Regions from separate parts of the Microbacterium sp. PI-SA-G genome, predicted to be linked through region 2. Evidence: predicted binding sites of a transcription regulator. Region 2 holds the regulator's gene; the other holds the start of a gene.
The links. The regulator LexA, encoded in region 2, represses DNA repair genes until DNA is damaged. The targets are predictions, from matches to a motif close to TCGAACANNTGTTCGA.
Positions count from the first base shown of each region.

Region 1: a site for LexA is predicted at 1,671-1,686, ahead of recA (recombinase RecA). Genes of this name have one in related genera too.

Region 1 covers NZ_CM170103.1:750,626-754,031, reverse strand. Annotated here, with positions in the region: gene pgsA (CDP-diacylglycerol--glycerol-3-phosphate 3-phosphatidyltransferase) at 1-438, shown strand, start outside; gene AC2D10_RS03870 (CinA family protein) at 435-926, shown strand; gene AC2D10_RS03865 (helix-turn-helix domain-containing protein) at 1,064-1,372, shown strand; gene AC2D10_RS03860 (DUF3046 domain-containing protein) at 1,394-1,618, shown strand; gene recA (recombinase RecA) at 1,885-2,934, shown strand; gene AC2D10_RS03850 (regulatory protein RecX) at 2,937-3,406, shown strand, end outside.
Region 2 covers NZ_CM170103.1:3,687,644-3,691,049, forward strand. Annotated here, with positions in the region: gene AC2D10_RS18235 (dipeptidyl-peptidase 5) at 1-1,584, opposite strand, end outside; gene lexA (transcriptional repressor LexA) at 1,634-2,320, opposite strand; gene AC2D10_RS18245 (LysM peptidoglycan-binding domain-containing protein) at 2,630-2,998, shown strand; gene AC2D10_RS18250 (histidinol-phosphate transaminase) at 3,044-3,406, shown strand, end outside.

The DNA.
Region 1 (3,406 bases), 790 kb from region 2:
TTCATCGTCGCCATCTCCACGGACTGGGTGGACGGCTACCTCGCCCGGCGCTACGAGATCGTGAGCGATTTCGGCAAGCTGTGGGACCCGATCGCCGACAAGCTGCTCACGGGCTCGGGGTTCATCGGACTCGCGATCCTCGGCGAGGTGCAGTGGTGGATCGTCCTCGTGATCCTGATTCGCGAGTGGGGCATCACGGTGCATCGGCTCGTGGTGGCCCGCGAGCACGTGGTCGCGGCCGCATGGATGGGCAAGCTGAAGACGGCTGTGCAAGCGGTGGCGCTGGGTTGGGCGCTTCTGCCCCTGCATGTGGTCATCGGGCTCGAACCGTGGACCCTGATCACGGCCGTGCTGATGGTCGTGGTGCTGATCCTGACCGTCGCGAGCGGGATCGACTACATCGTGGCGCAGGTCCGCGGGGCCCGCTCGCGGTCATGACCGATTCGACCGCTGCCACGGCTCTCGAGGCGCTGCGCCGTCGTGGCTGGACTCTTGGGGTCGCGGAGTCGCTCACCGGAGGAGCCGTCAGCGCGGCGCTGGTCTCCGTCTCGGGTGCGTCGTCCGTGCTGCGCGGCGCGGTGGTCGCCTACGCGACGCCGCTGAAGACGTCGCTGCTCGGCGTCGACGCCGAGCTCCTCTCCGCTGAAGGGCCGGTGCATCCCGAGGTGGCACGACAGATGGCCGACGGCGTGCGGCGGGCGGTGGCGATCGATGGCATCGCCGCTGACGTGGGCATCTCGACCACGGGGATCGCCGGTCCGGAGTCCCCGGACGGTCAGCCCGTCGGCACCGTTCATGTCGGCGTGGTCACTCCGGAGGCGACCACGACGGTGTCGCTCCAGCTCGAGGGGAATCGGGACCAGATCCGCGCGGCGACGGTGGATGCCGTGCTGGCGGCGGTCGTGAAAGTCCTCGGGAATAGGTGAAGGCTCAGCACCGTTATTTCTTACGTGTTCACATTTAAACCACAGAGTGAAACAGTAGATTCTGTGCAGGTCGGGCGTATTAGACTGGCCGTCTCGTCGGAGATATATCCGGCAACTCGAACGGAGAGGAGGTTCCGATGATTCTCGTACGACAGGAAATCGGCGATGTGCTGAGGGACTTCCGCCTGCAGAAGGGGCGCACCCTTCGTCAGGTCGCCAGCAAGGCATCCGTCGCTCTCGGATACCTCAGTGAGGTCGAGCGTGGTCAGAAAGAAGCATCGAGCGAGATTCTCGCCTCGGTCGCTGATGCACTCGACGTTCCCATCTCGACGATCATGCGCGAGGTCGGTGACCGTATCTCGGTCCTCGAGGGCATCCAGGTCTTCCCGGATGTCGTCCCCGACGACCTCGTGGCGTCGGTCGAGCCCGAGTTCTCGCTCCGCTGAGCCCGTTCGTCACGGTCCGGAATGCGTCGTAGCGAGTTCCTGAGAGCGGTCGACGGCGAGTTCGGCGGGCAGGCTCCGTCTCTCGTGAGCGACCTCGTCCTCTCCGCACTCGAGACCCGCACGGCAGAGGAAGCCTTGGACGCCGGCGTTCCGCCGCGCGATATCTGGCTTGCACTCTGCACCGAGATGGATGTGCCGGAGGCGCGTCGCTACGGTGCCGGTCGCTTGGAGCCCCGGCGACGCTGACATCTGCCTGTTCGAATGGTCCGGACAATCCCGCCACTCTGTCGGCGTGTCGTCGAATATTCGTTCGAAGCGGGCGTAGTGTTCTGCACAAGTGGTCAAACAACCGTGTTCTCCACTGTTCGGTGGTCCCGTCGACCTGATGTCGGTGGCCCCTCGTACGGTGAATACATGGCCGTTGAGCCATACGCCTTGCCGGAGAGTTGCTCCCACTCGGGAGTGCCGCGGCAGCCTACAGGCGGCATCACGCGAGCAGAGAGAAGCACATCATGCCATCACCCGCAGACCGCGAGAAGTCCCTCGAGACCGCACTCGCCCAGATCGATCGTCAATTCGGCAAGGGCTCGGTCATGCGGCTGGGCAGCGATGAGCGTGCTCCTGTCGCCGTCATCTCCACCGGCTCTATCGCCCTCGATGTCGCTCTCGGTGTCGGCGGACTGCCGCGAGGCCGCATCGTCGAGATCTACGGACCGGAATCCTCGGGTAAGACCACTCTGACGCTGCACGCGATCGCCAACGCGCAGCGCGCCGGCGGAATTGCCGCGTTCATCGACGCCGAGCACGCGCTCGACCCCGACTACGCGGCCAAGCTCGGCGTCGACATCGACGCCCTGCTCGTCTCCCAGCCCGACACGGGAGAGCAGGCGCTCGAGATCGCCGACATGCTGGTGCGTTCAGGTGCCATCGACCTCATCGTGATCGACTCCGTGGCCGCGCTCGTGCCGCGTGCCGAGATCGAGGGAGAGATGGGCGACTCGCACGTGGGTCTCCAGGCTCGCCTGATGTCGCAGGCACTCCGCAAGCTCACCGGTGGCCTCAACCAGACGAACACCACCATGATCTTCATCAACCAGCTGCGCGAGAAGATCGGTGTGTTCTTCGGTTCCCCCGAGACCACCGCTGGCGGTAAGGCGCTGAAGTTCTACGCCTCCGTCCGCCTCGACATCCGCCGGATCGAGACGCTGAAGGACGGCACCGACGCGGTGGGTAACCGCACCCGCGTCAAGGTCGTCAAGAACAAGATGGCGCCGCCGTTCAAGCAGGCGGAGTTCGACATCCTCTACGGCATCGGAATCTCGCGAGAGGGCAGCCTGATCGACTTCGGTGTCGAGCACGCCATCGTCAAGAAGTCCGGATCGTGGTACACCTACGACGGCGATCAGCTCGGACAGGGCAAGGAGAACGCGCGTAATTTCCTCCTGAACAACCCCGACGTCGCCTTGGCGATCGAGACCCAGATCAAGCAGAAGCTGGGCATCGGACCGCAGGCGCCGGCCGCTCCTGCGACAGACGAGCTCGCCGAGCGTCGTCCGGCCTGATCATGACTGAGGAGAACGGGGGCGGGTCGCGCTCCGCACAGGAGAAGCTCGCCCCCGTCATCCCGCTGTTCGGCGGCGCCGCTGTGCCTCCGGGCGATGACGCTCCTGCACTGTCAGATGCCCAGGCCGATGCACCGCGCCCGGCGGGCGGAATGTCGCTCGTCGATTCCGAGCCCGTCGATCGGGTCGTGCCGTTGCGACCGCAAGAATCACGCGGCGAGCCCGACGCCGGGAGCCCCAGCGAGCGGCATCCAGCACGCGGGGGAGCGGCGGCGAAGGACACGCCTCCGCGACTGCGAGCACTGCGTGGCGCCGCCGCCTCCATCGAGAATGACGATGAGGCGATCGATCCCGAGCGTCAGCAGCAGGTCGCGTCCGAGAGCCTCGTCCGCAAGCTGCGGGCTCGTTCGCTCTCGATCTCCGAAGCACGACTCGTTCTGCGCGGGCACCATCTCGAGTCCGGCCAGATCGA
Region 2 (3,406 bases):
GGGGCCGACCAGGCCGGCGATGTAGTGCTTCTCGAAGTCGTGGGAGTGCGCGTCGAGCATGCGCAGGTCCGCGACTGCGTAGCGGCTGATGCCGGCGGCGAAGACCCCGCCGCGCACCAGAGCCGACAGCACGGTCCACCCGCCGGCTGAACCGCCGCGGATGGCGATGCGGGCGGGATCGGCGAGTCCGGCGTCGGCCAGGCCGCGGGCGGCGGCGATCACGTCATCGACATCGACCACGCCCCATTGACCATCCAGCCGTTCGCGGTAGGCGCGACCGTAGCCGGTGGAGCCGCCGTAGTTCACATCGAGCACGCCGATGCCTCGGCTCGTGTAGAACGCGATCGCCGCCGACGAGGCCCCGGTCACGTGTGCTGTCGGACCGCCGTGCACGAACACGATGTACGGCGGGAGTTCGTCGGCGGGGGCGGAAGCCGACGGATTTGCGGGGGCATAGTCGAAGGCGTGTACCGGTCCGTGCGCGCCGTCCACCGTGAAGGGGCGGGCCGTCGGCATCCACTGATCGTCGACCGGGGCGCCGCCCGCGACGGTGAGAACCTCTCCGGAGTCGACGTCGACGCACCACACCCCGGGTGCGACGGCGGATCCGTTGCCGCTCAGCAGCACGCGTGCGCCGTCGACGTCGTCCACACTCACGTGGCCGTCCGCGGGGACGTCGAGTGCGCGGGACGAGCCATCGGTCGAGATGACGTCGATGGCATCACGGCCGTTCGTGCGCACGGCCACGACGCGTCCGTCGTCGAGAGGTCGGTACCACCGGTTGCCGAGCACCCAGAGGCCGTAGCCGGTGTCGGCGTCGGTCGGGGAGAGCGGGGTCGGGCGCCCGCCGTCAGCGAGCTCTCCCAACGACACGGTGTGCAGGGTCCAACGGTCATCGTGACCGTCGGCGAACAGCAGGAGGTCGTCGGTCAGCCATTCGGGCTGGAGGGCGGTACGGGTCGGAATGTCGGGAAGCTCCTCATCGTCGAGGGCTGCGAGGCGCAGCTGGGCCGACTGCCAGGGCATCCGACGTCCGCTCCATTCGACCCAGGCGATACGGCGGCCGTCGGGCGAGAGCGCGGGGTGCGCGAAGAACCCGGTCCCCTCCGCGAACACGCGGACGAGCGACGGGTCATCGGCGGCCGAGCCGTCGGTGGGGATATCGATGACCGCCCGCCGGTGCGGCTCGTGCGTGAGATCCTCGCGCACGGCGAGCAGGCGCCCGCCCTGCAGCCGCAGACCTCCATGCGCGGGCCCCGGGGCCGTGAGGGGAACGGGCGCTCCACCCGGCGCGAGCCGGTGGACACGCTGATCGCCCGCGTCGACGAAGTAGAGGATGCCGTCGGCATCCGCCGTCCACGCGCCTCCGCCGTACTCGTGCACGCGTGAGCGAGCGCTTCGTGGTGCCGGGAGGATTTCAGCACCCGACGAGCTGCGCACCGTGAAGCGCCCGCCTTCTGCGGGAACAGACTCGCCCCACCAGATCTCGGACCCCACGAAACGCGAGCCGTCGATGCGTGGGGACGACGAGGCGACCGCTTGCGCAGAGAAGGGAGACGGCCAGGACCCGGAGGGCGAACTCATGTTTCGAGCCTAGGTGCAGCTCCGCGGACGCACGCGGGGAGATACGAGCTCAGACCGAGCGCAGGACCGCGACGACCTTTCCGAGCACCGTGGCCTCGTCGCCGAGGATCGGCTCGAAGGCGGAGTTGCGCGGCAGCAGCCACGTGTGGCCGTCGCGGCGGCGGAACGTCTTCACGGTCGCCTCGTCGTCGAGCATTGCGGCGACGATCTCACCGTTCTCGGCGCTGTTCTGCGAGCGAACGACGACCCAGTCGCCGTCGCAGATCGCGGCGTCGATCATCGACTCGCCCGAGACCTTCAGCATGAACAGGTCTCCCTTGCCGACGAGCTGCCGCGGAAGCGGGAAGATCTCCTCGACCTGCTGCTCGGCGGTGATCGGGACGCCGGCGGCGATGCGGCCCACCAGCGGCACCATCGCGGCGTCGCCGACGGGCGTGGCCACGTCTGCGGGGTTCTCGCCGCTGCTGCCGGGCAGGTCGATCAGCACCTCCATGGCACGGGTCTTGCCCGGGTCGCGGCGCAGGTAGCCGCTCAGCTCGAGCTGGCCGAGCTGATGCGTGACGCTCGAGAGCGACTTGAGGCCGACGGCGTCACCGATCTCGCGCATGCTCGGCGGATAGCCGTGCTTCGCGATCGAGTTCTGGATGACCTCGAGGATCGCGAGCTGCTTGGGGCTCAGGTTCTTGCGACGACGCGTACGCGGTGCCTCGGCTTCGAGGGCTGAGTTCTCGCTCATGGTGCTCCTTCGGTACGCGTTCCCGACGCCGCTCTCGGAATGTCGGTGGCCCGTGGTGGGGTGTGTTCATCGAAACCGTATCCGAGAAACGACGGGATCTGGAAGATCTGTTCGAGCGTGTCGTCCGATTCGCGAGTGCGGTTTCGAAGAAAGCTTGACAGATGTTCGAAATCGAAGATACCTTCGGAACGTAGCTTCGCATCCAGTCCTCCCGGCCGAGTGCTGAATGCGAACGCTACGCCAACTTCCACCGGCCTCACGGCGGGTGGTGATCCTCCCGACAGGGAGGACGACGCAGAGGAGCACACCATGAGCACCATCACCTTCGGCACCGCAGCAGCCCGTCCGGTTCGTCCGGCGACGCGCCTCCGGCTGACCGTGCGTGGTCGCCGCGTGATGCTCGCTCTCGCGGCCCTGCCGCTCGCCGGCGGACTCGCCTTCGCGGCGATCAGCGGCGGGAGCGCGATCGCCTCGGGCGACGAGACGGCCGCGGCCACCGCGAGCTTCACCACCGTCACGGTGCTGCCGGGCGACACGCTCTGGTCGATCGCGAGCGAGGTCGCACCCGCGGCCGACCCGCGTGAGGTCATCGGAGAGATCACCCGCCTGAATGCGCTGCCGAGCGGCGAGATCCAGATCGGCCAGCAGATCTCGATCCCCGCACAGTACGAGGACTGACCTCGAAGGTCACGCCGGTCCCTGTGCAGCCGTGGGCGTTCTAGCATGGGAAGGGTGACCGCTTCTCTCGATGCCCTGCCGCTCCGCGACGATCTCCGCGGGTTGACCCCGTACGGAGCCCCGCAAGCGCCTCTGCCGATCGCGCTCAACGTCAACGAGAACACCCATCCGGTGCCCGACGAGGTCGCCAGCGACATCCTCGACGAGATCGCTGTCGCCATCCGTGACGTGAACCGCTACCCCGACCGCGAATTCACCCCTCTGCGCGAGGGCTTCGCCGCGTACCTCGGACACGGACTCGACGCGAGCCAGATCTGGGCCGGCAACGGATCGAACGAGGTCCTGCAGCACATCCTGCAGGCGTTCGGCGGGCCGGGGCGCACGGCCTTCAGCTTTACCCCCACGTAC